DNA from 3 places in the Oceanobacillus sp. FSL W7-1304 genome. Region 3 is predicted to be linked to each of the others. Evidence: riboswitches for the same ligand, from Rfam matches in the RefSeq annotation. Region 3 holds a riboswitch; each other region holds the start of a gene.
What was found. Region 3 has a riboswitch for preQ1 ahead of NYE61_RS11420 (QueT transporter family protein). Riboswitches for the same ligand answer to the same signal wherever they lie in the genome.

Region 1: linked by a shared signal. The riboswitch ahead of queF (preQ(1) synthase) and the one ahead of NYE61_RS11420 (QueT transporter family protein) in region 3 are both predicted to bind preQ1.
Region 2: linked by a shared signal. The riboswitch ahead of queD (6-carboxytetrahydropterin synthase QueD) and the one ahead of NYE61_RS11420 (QueT transporter family protein) in region 3 are both predicted to bind preQ1.

Annotation. Positions count from the first base shown of each region.
Region 1 covers NZ_CP150211.1:1,647,171-1,651,453, reverse strand. Annotated here, with positions in the region: gene NYE61_RS08305 (coenzyme F420-0:L-glutamate ligase) at 1-651, shown strand, start outside; gene NYE61_RS08300 (zinc ribbon domain-containing protein YjdM) at 819-1,160, shown strand; PreQ1 riboswitch class I at 1,461-1,507, shown strand; gene queF (preQ(1) synthase) at 1,607-2,095, shown strand; gene NYE61_RS08290 (hypothetical protein) at 2,238-2,522, opposite strand; gene NYE61_RS08285 (MarR family transcriptional regulator) at 2,784-3,194, shown strand; gene NYE61_RS08280 (MFS transporter) at 3,212-4,283, shown strand, end outside.
Region 2 covers NZ_CP150211.1:1,384,597-1,388,879, reverse strand. Annotated here, with positions in the region: gene NYE61_RS06960 (bifunctional cystathionine gamma-lyase/homocysteine desulfhydrase) at 1-270, shown strand, start outside; gene NYE61_RS06955 (hypothetical protein) at 496-771, shown strand; gene NYE61_RS06950 (HIT domain-containing protein) at 912-1,316, shown strand; gene NYE61_RS06945 (hypothetical protein) at 1,519-1,695, shown strand; gene NYE61_RS06940 (hypothetical protein) at 1,824-2,087, shown strand; PreQ1 riboswitch class I at 2,275-2,321, shown strand; gene queD (6-carboxytetrahydropterin synthase QueD) at 2,651-3,085, shown strand; gene queE (7-carboxy-7-deazaguanine synthase QueE) at 3,082-3,807, shown strand; gene NYE61_RS06925 (dipeptidase) at 4,019-4,283, shown strand, end outside.
Region 3 covers NZ_CP150211.1:2,253,343-2,257,625, forward strand. Annotated here, with positions in the region: gene NYE61_RS11405 (DUF3189 family protein) at 321-827, shown strand; partial or broken gene NYE61_RS11410 (hypothetical protein) at 864-1,152, shown strand; gene NYE61_RS11415 (cupin domain-containing protein) at 1,274-1,807, opposite strand; PreQ1 riboswitch class I at 1,968-2,012, shown strand; gene NYE61_RS11420 (QueT transporter family protein) at 2,021-2,506, shown strand; gene NYE61_RS11425 (DUF3891 family protein) at 2,609-3,376, shown strand; gene metA (homoserine O-succinyltransferase) at 3,438-4,283, opposite strand, start outside.

The DNA.
Region 1 (4,283 bases), 610 kb from region 3:
TCGAACAATCCGAAGTCAATTCTAGATTATACAAAGAGTGTGCTTGCTTGTGATATTCATACGAGATTCAGAACGAAAAGAATTTTGGAAGCGAATGGTGGGGAGAAGGTTTATAGCCTTGATAATATCCTGGCAGAGTCAATTGATGGCAGTGGATATAATGAGGAATATGGACTGTTGGGTTCAAACAAATCAACAGAAGATAAGGTAAAGCTTTTCCCGCGTAATTGCCAGCCGACAGTGGACAGAATTCAAAGTATGCTGCAAGAGAAAACAGGAAAAAATGTGGAAGTAATGATTTATGGAGACGGAGCATTTAAAGATCCTGTAGGTAAAATTTGGGAACTCGCAGATCCAGTAGTATCTCCTGCTTTTACAGCTGGACTTGAGGGAACACCGAATGAAGTAAAATTAAAATATCTTGCAGATAATAATTTTTCCGATTTGAAAGGCGAGGAACTGCAGCAAGCAATCTCAAAATTTATTAATGAGAAAGATGAGGATCTTGTTGGAGCAATGGAAGCACAAGGGACAACTCCGAGAAAGCTTACGGACTTAATTGGTTCTCTTGCTGACTTGACTTCAGGAAGTGGCGACAAAGGTACGCCGATTGTCTTTATCCAAGGATATTTTGATAATTATACGAAATAGGGATTTTAGTAAGCAATGCTGGTTATTTTCTGGCATTGCTTGTTTTAGTTTGAACATCATTATAAAGTAGATTCGCGGAACTTTCATTATACAATTCGGGGAAGGTTGTTAATGCAAGACGTATATGGCATGATAAGAGCATATATAATGGATGGAGGAAGCATGTGATGAAAGAAGTACCAAACTGTCCGAAGTGTAATTCGGAGTATACATATGAAGATGGAAATCTATTTATATGTCCAGAGTGTGTGCATGAATGGACTATAGAATCAGGTAAGGAAAACAATGAAGATGAGCATGTGATTCGAGATGTAAACGGAAATGTCCTAAAAGACGGGGATACAATCACTGTAATTAAAGATTTGAAAATAAAGGGAAGTTCATCTGTTGTAAAGGTAGGGACGAAAGTGAAGAATATTCGATTAGTTGATGGCGATCATGATATTGACTGTAAAATCGATGGCTTTGGAGCAATGAAGCTGAAATCTGAATTTGTTAAAAAAGTTTAGATGTTTAGGCTTTGAAAAAGGCATGATGTTTAAAATAAATTGCTTATATGAAGATAAAAAGGACTTAGCTTTTACTGCTAGATTCAAGCATTGAGTCAAGTCCTTTTACCAGGTTTTTCATGATCGATGCTAGCATCGTTGATATAGATGTCGTTGCACAGATAAGGGTGCTTTTCTTTTATAACACCTATTGACAGAAAAGTCTATGTAAATGGAAAATTTTACTTAAAACTACCTCTTATGCTGTTTTGTGTAAATTGACATATATATAATTCATCTATATAATAAACTCGTAAATATGCGAAAGAGGTTCTTAGCTTTAACCCTCTATAAAAAACTAAGGAAAGTGATGCGATTAAAGTCGTGTGCCTTAGGGGTACACGGCTTTTTTTGGTAGGTCTGCAAGGTAGATTTTTATCTGAAAACAAATAAGTGGAGGGAATTACATGAAGGAACAAGATTTGTCAGGATTGACTTTACTAGGAAACCAAGGAACATCCTATGTATATGAATATAATCCAGAAGTGCTGGAGGCATTTGAAAATAACCATCAAGATCGGGATTATTTTGTAAAATTAAATTTTCCAGAGTTTACGACGTTATGTCCGATGACAGGGCAACCTGATTTTGCAACGATTTATATTAGTTACATACCTGATGTAAAAATGGTAGAGAGTAAATCGCTCAAACTGTATTTATTCAGCTATCGCAACCATGGCGGATTTCATGAGGATAGTGTAAATGTTATAATGAACGATTTAATTAAGCTAATGGATCCGCGATATATTGAAGTATGGGGGAAGTTCACGCCGCGTGGTGGTATTTCCATTGACCCGTATTGCAACTATGGTAAACCTGGAACGAAATATGAACAAATGGCAGAGCACCGGATGATGAACCATGATATGTATCCTGAAAAGGTTGATAATCGTTAAAATTAGGTAGGATCTAGGATTGTCATTAAATATATTCAATGCTTTGTTAAGATAGTATGGGGGATTCGTCAAATCGAAGAGTGATGACGAATCCCTTATTTGTTTGCGTTTATTTAACTTAATCTTAGGATAAGGGTTTTCATTAAAAGTTTCTATTTTCTTGACGATCTACCTTTTGAAGCTGCTGCCTTAAATTATGCAGCAATTCCTGTGTTTGTTGAAATTGAGGGTTCTGCAGGGCTTGCTCTCCGTATTGGTTCTGTGCTTGCTGCAATACATCTTCAGCCCGCTGCAGCTGCTCAGTAGCTTGTTCGTATTGCTGATGGTCTACGCTTGCATGATCTTTTGCTGATTGGATCGATTCCATGGACTGGTGGACAAGTTGAGTAGCTTGTTGAATCTGGTCGTGTGGGTTATGTTGAACCATAAAAAAGCCTCCATTCTTTTGTTTAAAAGTACCATAAACTTGGTTAAACCATTGTTGTTATATTTCCAAAGAAAGTTTGTATTATGTATGGAAGACAGTTAAAAAGGTGGACGTTAGGGATAAATAATTTAAATGAGAAGAGCAATCATTATCTGTATTTCGATTATCCAATTAAAAAATAATGAACATCCCCATCTGCCCTAGACTTTTATGTTAAAATGGTATATAGTTACTTAGGTAACTTTTTAGGAGGGGTTTGAATTGTCCCAGCGATTTTTTCAATTAAACATGCAATTTACAAGAACGTTTAGGAAAAAATTGAATGAGCATCTAGTTGAAGTAGGTTTATATTATTCCCAATGGAGCATTGTTTATTATTTAAAGCAGTGCGGATCGGCTACTCTTGTAGAGATAACGAATTATTTGGATGTTGAGAAGCCGACGATATCTCGTACTGTCAAACGGCTGGAGGAACAACAATTAATTGAACGTCTTCCAAGTGAGGATAAGCGAGAGCGGAAGATGCAATTGACAAAAAAAGGCTTGGAAATGTATGAAAAAGCTTATGATGTTGTCAATAAATTTGAACAATCATTACTAGCAGAAATTCCTGAAACAGAAATGGAAGCTTCGTTTCGAACAATTCAGCAACTAAGAGATAAACTTAAGTAAGGAGAGTAAGTATCAGTATGAGTCAAAAACCTAAATTATGGACGAAGGACTTTATTATGGTCGCGACATCCAATTTTTTGTTATTTATTTCGTTTTATATGTTAATTGTAACGTTAGCTATTTATGCTGTAGATCAATTCGATGCCTCCCAAAGTCAGGCAGGGCTTGCATCGAGTATTTTTGTGCTTGGAGCAGTGCTTGTCCGTCCAATTGCCGGAAGAATTATAGATAAGGTAGGCAAAAAGAAATTGCTGCTCTTTGGGCTCGCTTTATTTTTGGTCTTTATGCTATTTTATTTCCCAGTCAATAATTTGGCTGCATTATTAGTCATTCGTTTTATTCATGGTTTTGCTTTTGGAATTAGTACGACAGCTACGAGTACAATTGCGGCAGATATTATCCCAATTGTAAGGCGTGGTGAAGGAATGGGGTACTTTGCAACAAGTACAAATTTAGCCATGGCAATCGGTCCATTCCTAGGATTGTATATTAGTCAACACTTTAACAATCCGATGATTTTTATCGCTACTACTGTCTTCGCAGCTGTTGCATTGATTGCAACAGTTTTCTTACGTGTACCAAAGGTAGATATTGTGAATGAACCGACCCCAACGCGAAAAGGATTTCATATTAATGATTTCTTTGAAAAAACAACTATTCCAATCGCGATTCTTGTAGCTACTGTAGGTTTTGTTTATTCTAGTATTTTATCCTTTTTCTCTGCATATGCAGCGGAAATCAACTTGGTAGATGCGGCTAGCTTTTTCTTTATCATGTATGCAATTTTTCTGGTAGCTTCTAGACCTTTTACTGGCCGATTATTTGATGCAAAAGGCGAGAACAGCGTAGTATATCCATCGCTTTTACTATTTGCTGTGGGATTAGTTATTTTAAGTCAAGCAAGTGTTGGAATCAGTTTACTTTTAGCTGGAGCGGTAATCGGAGTCGGTTTCGGAACTTTCCAATCAAGTGCTCAAACGATTGCTGTCAATCAGGCTCCAAGGCAACGAATTGGACTTGCAACATCTACATTCTTTGTGTTCTTTGATTTCGGTATCGGTGTCGGACCTTTCTTGTTAGGGTTTGTTT
Region 2 (4,283 bases), 870 kb from region 3:
ATGGTGTCCTTTGATGTTGGAAGTGCTGAAAAAGCAGATGAAGTACTTGGTAAGGTAAACTATTTTACATTAGCCGAAAGTCTTGGAGCTGTTGAGAGCTTAATTTCTGTTCCGGCTAAAATGACACACGCTTCAATTCCAGCTGAGCGTAGACAAGAGCTTGGGATCACCGATGGGTTAATTCGTATATCGGTTGGAATTGAGGATGCTGATGACTTGATTGATGATTTAAAAATAGCACTAAGCAATAAACAGGAACAACTCATTTAAATGTGGTTCCGTTTTGAGTTGTATTGACAAAAAATACAACTCAAATCACATTAGATTGACTAATAAATTAACAAACAAAACCGTCTAGTTCAGACGGTTTTTATTATTAAAATAACGAGGACATTATTGAATTTTTTAAAAGATTATTAATATATGGTAAGATAATTTTGTGAAATGTTGTTCTTAATGTAACTGGCAGTTTAGCGCAAAAAAAGTGGGGATAAATTGAAAAGTGATAAAACAACTAAAGCTTTAAGAGTTGGGACTAACACCTTGCTTATCTTTTTAATTATAGGTGCAATAACAATGTTTTTCGATGACGATTATAGAAATGACCATTTGGGTTGGATAATTTTGATAGCTTTTTGGATGTTTAGCAGTTTATATGGCTTGGTTATATGTATAAAAGAAGGTATGAAGAAGTTAGCAATCGTTAATTTATTATTAGTATCTGCTGCTTTTTATTTTTTACTGACCTGCAGTATGGAATATTTCAATTAAATGGCACGATTGTTTAATAAGTTTCATTTAATGCCATTTAATGCTTCTTCAAATGATGGTGCTATAACTGAATAAATATGTGCTGGAATCGGGTTATGTAGAAGTAACTAAGAAGAGAAATAAAAAATGAGGAGATTACCATGGAAAAGTGTGTTTTTTGTAACCCCTATTCAGAACCTAAACAAAAAGTTGTTTTGAGTAATGAACATTGTCTTTTTTTACAATTAGACCAATCAAAAATAAAAGCTGGTCTACTTGAAGGAGCAGGGCTCATTGTTCCTAAAAATCATAGAGAAACTGCATTTGACTTAACCCAGGATGAATGGGCAGCAACTTACAGTCTTCTTCAAGAGGTAAAAAAATACTTAGACAAAGAACACGAACCTCAAGGATATAATCTTGGTTGGAACTGTGGTGAAGTAGGTGGTCAGCATATTTTTCATGCCCATTTCCACATTATACCAAGATTTAAAGACGAACCACTTGCAGGTAAAGGAATAAGGCATATGGTTAAAAGTAAAGAAAATCTAAGGAAAAGTTATTAGGTTATGATGCAAATGGTAGCAATGGTACTAACGGTGTAGGTTTAGTGTAAAAGGACACCGGCTCTGTCTTATTGAAGTATAGTAATAGGTTTGTTAAAGATTTATTTTCGAAAAGAGGTTAGATTTTGGCTGTTTACCTATTCAAAAGATACTATTTTTCCAAATTAAAGATTAGTTTACCTATGGAAGAGGTGATAATCCGATGAATATTTTCATCATTGGTGGTGCCGTTTTAGTAGTACTTTTCATAATTCTCCCGTTTTTTAACATTGAAAGTTTCTTCTTATTTGTTTTAATTGAATGGATTACTAAATTTGTTTTACCTTGGATAGCTTTGTATTGGCTAATCAGAGGTGTAAAGGCATTAGAGAAAAAATAAATAATTCTTATTGAACGATCTGTTGCTACTTTTCAATTAGAGAAGTGGCTTTTTATCGTTTGCGGGGCGGGGTTGTTAAGTAATTGAAAGGGATATACCTGAGGAATTTTTTAGAGGGAGGGGTAGTTTTGAAGGAAAATAAACAAGCTCTTTATTTCAATATGACTTTGGGAACAATCGGCATTATACTCGTTGCTATAGCTGCAATGAGGTATTTGATTAAAGAAAATGATAATTTAGGATATGCAATTATACTTTTTGGTTTTATATTAACAGTTGGTTATATAAATTACTTAGAAAAAAGAGCAGGGATAAGTAAAAAATTGAGTTGGATTAGAATTATTGTATCTTCAATTTTATTTCTTATTTTTACATATTTCTTATATTTTTAGCTGTCTATTATTATAGTAAACTGATGCAAACGTTAAACAAGACGATCATCGGTTATCGTCTTTTCCTTTGAAACGTTTTTTGCTATACCATGAATGAATTCATTTCTATGTTGATATGTATTCTTTAATCTTAAACAAAAGATATGGTAAAGTAAGATGGTAAGTGAATAATAGAATCTGCGTATTGGCAGGAGAGGTTCGAAATTCCATCCCTCTATAAAAAACTAAGGAGCATGGACAGCATCTTCTTAGTGTTGTCCTTTTTTGTCTAGCTCCAGCGCCCAGCGACTAGCGAGACTTCCCTCACCTCCGTACGATAAAGAAGACTTGCCGATTGGCTATGCCAAAGGCTTAGTCGCACTTATACCCTGGCGGTGAAAGTCAACATCGACTCAGTCCGTTCGTCGTGTTTTCTTTATCTCCTACGTAAGAATGTTCGACACGCCGAACCACCCCACAGTACGGGGCGCAGTCCGTACGTCGCTAAACGGGAGCTCACGCTTTTCCTTATTGGATGGATACAAGCTCCCAAAGATACAAAATAAACGAAGGAGTGATGATTCATGATGCAACAGATTTATCCAGTAACAGAACATCCCTATGCATATGAACTAAATAAAGATTTTCAATTTGCCGCAGCTCATTATGTACCACATGAGGATGCTGGGAAATGCCAAAATATTCATGGGCATACCTATTTTACAAATGTCACCATTGCTGGAGACGAGCTTGATCACACAGGTTTTTTGGTAGATTTTAAAAAAATAAAAGATTTAATTCATAAGCGGTTTGATCATCGTATGATGAACGAAGATACCAAATTCTCCGACCAGGACGCTGAATATTTTCCAACAACAGAAGTGGTTGCCCGTACTATATATGAAATCATTAAGGAATACCTAAACACCCTGTCGAATAACCCAACTTGTGTTCAGGTATATTTAAGGGAAACGCCCACAAGCTATTGTATTTACCGACCGAAGGAGAAAACATTATGAGAAAAATACCTGTACTTGAAATATTTGGTCCAACCATTCAAGGGGAGGGAATGGTCATTGGCCAAAAAACGATGTTTGTCAGAACGGCCGGCTGTGATTATTCCTGCTCGTGGTGTGATTCGAAATTCACGTGGGACGGTTCAGAAAAGGAATCAGTTCAAATGATGGAACCGCAGAAAATAGTGGATGCCTTATTTGAGAAGGGAGGCGGGCGATTTCAGCATGTTACCATCTCAGGAGGAAATCCCGGCTTATTGGCACAATTGAATACATTAGTAGATTTACTTCATGAAAATCAGGTGAAGGTTGCATTGGAAACACAAGGTAGCAGATGGCAGAAATGGTTTACAAAGATAGATGATCTGACGATTTCGCCTAAGCCACCGAGCTCTGGAATGACTACAAATTTTGAAACATTGGATTTTATCATCCGTTCATTAGAGGAAAAGCAACAAGGCAATTTCAGTTTAAAGGTGGTTATCTTTGAGAAAGAAGATTTGCAATATGCCATCAACATACACAAAAGGTATCCTGATGTAGAATTGTTTCTGCAAGTGGGTAATGATGATTTGGAAACAGTAGAACAGGATAAGTTGTTACCATATTTACTTGAAAAATACGAACGATTGGTTGACCTTGTAATGAATAATTCAGAATTGAACGACGTTCGGGTATTGCCACAGCTTCACACTTATTTATGGGGGAATAAACGTGGTGTTTGATATAAGTCCCTTTAAAGTCCATTTCCAATAGCAAATGTGAAACTTTAATAGGTGATCTTGAACTTAAGGGTGCAAATCTTGAATAAAGAATTGTACCCTTATTTATTAATATATATCTAAAACGAAACCCATTAGTTTGACGAACTATTCCTTTTCATTTCCGTTATGCTAAAATAAACTATATATCAATATGATAGGAGAGGAATGTCTAATGAGTGAAAAAGCATTATACTATTTGAAGGACAACCGAGAACGTCTGCTAACCAAATTGAGTGATTTCCTGGCGATTCCGAGTGTGAGTACGGATAGTGCATACAAAGGAGATGTAACTCGTGCGGCAGACTTTATTGTTACATACTTAAAAGAGATTGGTTTTGACAAGGTAGAAAAGCAGGAGACAGAAGGTCATCCACTTGTATATGCTGCGTACAATGGGGCGGGAGAAGATGCCCCAACAGTGCTTTTTTACGGGCACT
Region 3 (4,283 bases):
CATTTGGTCTATTCTCTAAATATAAATAACCCTCCTTTAAGTAGATTAAAGGAGGTGACATGTGATAATAATCAATCATTTTATTAACTTTATGCAATTAATGTAAATTTGTTAAAAACCTACATCTCTACTCTTTTATTACAAAACTTGGCATTCGTTAATGTGATTCTTAGAAAGTGTATGATGCATTCTCTTATGCTTTGAAGTAAAACAAGGCTTTAGACGAATTCCTAGTTGCACTTATGCAGCATATGAAAGTTTACATTCTTATCTGCTAAAAAAGACGAACTTGGTCACAATAGTAGTGGAGGATGATTATCGTGATATTTATATACAATGACTATGGCGGAACACATACAACTTCTCTTGCAGCAGCATATCATCTAAAAAAAATCCCGACTGACAAAGTTCTTACAAAAGAGGAGATTATGAGTGTAGATTATTTTAACAAATTAACAAAACACGATCTTGGAAAATTAATATTTCATGGATTAGATGAAGATGGAAATGCTGTTTATACCATAGGCAGAAAAGATAATAAATATGTTGTGCCAGCAATACAAAATCTTATTGAGCTATTACAGGAAAAATATAATTTTAATGAAAAAATAGTAATATCCAACACTTCACCGACCGTACCTATAGCTATGTCAATTGGAGGATTTTTCTCTAGAGGTCTACACATTGACTTTATCGGCGTTCCATTACTTATAGCAGGTGCTAAACAGTGCTGTAATCAGATTAATCGATTAGTTGAACAGACCAAGAAAGCAAGTATTTCTAGAAATAGTAAAATTGTTGTTTTAGAAAATAAATCGTTCAATTAATGCTTCTAGTATTTAACATGAAAGGAATCGATTCTCATGGACTACCCAACCATTCACACAAATTTCTGGGACGGAGTTATTGCTGTACCAGCTGTCGTGTTATTAACCCAATGTTTTAAAGTATTTCCTGTTCCACGTCAATACTTTCCTACCATAGCAAGCATTATTGGGTTTATTATTTCCATCTTTATTAGTCATAGAGGAGATTTATGGGCTGGTATTTATGGGGGCTTTTTATGGTGCTGCGGCAGTAGGTACCTATTCTTCATTGAAAACTACTTGGTTAGCTTTTAAATATAGAAAGAGAAAGCCTAAGTCCCCATAGGCGTAAACAGTTCTTTAAAGATTGAAACTATCCATCCCGCTAAATAAACTCCGTTCTAAACAACAACCAACATCTAGTGGCAAATAAAATAATACGAAATATACTGCGGCATAACAGCGTGCTATTCTTCCAGCATTGCCTCCGCTTTAGTTGTCTCAACAGTGCCATGTGGATGATGTGGGGGGGCATATATTGTATAAAGCTTTAATGGAATATTGCCTGTATTGATTACATTATGCCATGTTCCAGCAGGCACCATAATTGCTGTATCGTCGTATACTCTTCTTTCAAAATTCAAGTTATTACTGCTTTTCCCCATTCTTACAATCCCCTGTCCTTGCTCTATTCGCAGGAATTGATCGGTATCTGGATGTATTTCTAAACCAATATCATCACCAACATGAATACTCATTAATGTAACTTGCATGTGCTCTCCTGTCCATATAGCAGTACGATACGTATTATTATTTCGTGTAGCCTTATTAATATTTATAACAAACGGTTGTGGTCCATAATCCTTCACTCGGAAATCTTCTTTTTTTTGTAATTGTTCATTCATTAGACTTCCATAATAAAACGGTCTTTCGTAAGGATAATGCGGTATGTTCGTAAAGTAAGGCAGAGGATACGGATAAAAATAGTACACTTTACTCATTCCCTTCATTCTATTCCAAATTTATTGTATGAGGCATGTTTAAGTAACGTGCCTATATGAATAAAAACATCCGTTTTAAAGTTATTTAATTATTTCCCATAAATAATTTTTATACATTAGTATTTACAAAGGCTAATAAACACTGGTATGATAGCATATGTTTCACGTGGTTCGAAACCATCCCACGATAAAAAACTAAGGAGAGAGATTAACATGAAAGTAAGAACTCTTGTGGTGAATGCGTTAATAGCTGCTTTATATATTGCTGTATCCGCACTCATTGTTCCATTCGGATTTACAAATATCCAATTCCGCATTTCTGAAGTATTTAACCATCTTATTGTATTTGATAAGCGCTACTTCTTTGGAATTGTAATAGGGGTATTTTTATATAACCTATTATTTTCACCTTTAGGTTGGTTTGATTTAGTCTTTGGTGTAGCACACTCTGCAATTTCATTAGCTATTATCATTCTACTAGCAAAATATATAAAAAATATATGGGTGCTGCTTGCTGCGAATACCATTGTCTTTACATTCAATATGTTCATTATTGCATTTGAATTGAAGCTTGCTTTACAATTTCCGTTCCTGTTGACCTGGTATACAACAGCCGTCGGTGAGTTCGTTGTATTAGCTATCGGTATCCCAATTATATATGCCCTGAATAAGCGATTAAAATTTAATCGTCTAATGTAAATAACCTCCTCGTTCGTTCACGAATGAGGAGGTTATTTTATTTCCATCATCCACAGATTTTGCTTATACTTAGGTTACGTAAAATCGGAAAGGATGGATAGCATGATTGTTCGAGAACGCAATCAAGAATTAATATTGATTCAGCAGGATCACCATGCAGCTATTTCCGGTGATATTGTGAAACAATGGAAGAAAGATTACTTTTTAGGAGACGGTTTACGAAGCTCGGTTGAATTCGCAGCATATCAGCATGACTGTGGCTGGAAGGAGTTTGACAAACAGCCATTTCTGAACGACAAAGAAGCAATACCCTACTCTTTTTTCGATTTTCCGATCTTACCGAAAATCGTTCTTTATAAGCATGGGATTGATGTGGTCCAACAAGTAGATTCATACGCTGCACTTCTATGCAGTGAACACTATAAACGCTTCCTTTTAAATCATACTTCTCTAGAAGCCCAGGAATTTGTTACAGCAGAAAACACACGGCAGCAATCAATTATTGCCACTTTAAACGAATTCAACAAACGTTTGTTTAATTTTCATTATGGGCTTATTCAGTTTAGTGATAACCTTTCTTTGTATCTTTGTTTGAATGAACCGGGTAATGCAATGAATGCCGGACATTCCTTTTTTAAAGATGGGATTCCCATGAATCAAGCATTGCACGAATTTTGCGACGAACACTTACAGTTACACTGGAAAAATGAGAACACAGTCGTATTAGATGACTTCCCATTTGAACAGCCGTTTGACGTCGTTATTAAACAAAAAGCAATACCAAAAGCCGATCTTTCAGCTAAAGGATTAATCGCTAGCTACGAGGAAGCAACCTTTGAAGAATGGAACGTAACGATCACCACTTTGTAACCAACAAAAAGAGCTGAACAGCTAGCCTCTTCCAGAGGATGTTCAGCTCGAATTTCTTTGGTTAATCCCATTCATATGGTGTTGTTTGGTAGACATAATAATTCAGCCAATTCGAGAACAATAAACTACAATGACTTTTCCATCGATGTAATGGCTTTTCATTTGGATCATCGTTCGGGAAGTAGTTCTCTGGCAATTGTGTTAGAATACCTCTCTGATGGTCCCGATGATATTCTTCTGCCAATGTACTTGCACTATATTCAAGATGACCTGTTGCCATTATATTCTTACCGTCTTTAGAGGACATTAAGAAAATACCTGCCTTATCGGAATGGGCCAGGATTTGCAGTTTTGAATGGTTTGCGATCTCCTCATACGAAATATCGGTATATCTAGAGTGTGGCGCAAGGAAATAATCATCAAATCCACGCACGAGATTCTCATTTCGGTGTAATACCTCATGTTCAAAAATACCAAAGCATTTTTCCGGTAATTCATGCTTATTAATCCCATAATGGTGATACAAAGCCGCCTGCGCACCCCAGCAAATATGCAATGTCGATGTAACATTTTCTTTTGACCAATTCATAATCTCTTGTAATTCTTCCCAGTAATCCACTTCTTCAAATGAAAGATGCTCAACAGGCGATCCTGTAATAATCATTCCATCGAACCGCTTCTCTTTAATGTCAGAAAACGGTTTATAAAAGGTGTCCAAATGATATTTACTCGTATTTTTTGAATCATGTGTCGTCATCTTCAAAAATGAGACGTTTACCTGGATTGGCGTATTCCCAAGATAACGAAGGAGATGTGCTTCTGTTTTTTGCTTTTCAGGCATCAAATTGACAATTAATATATTAAGTGGCCGAATATCCTGCGTAACCGCGCGCTCTTCTTCCATTAC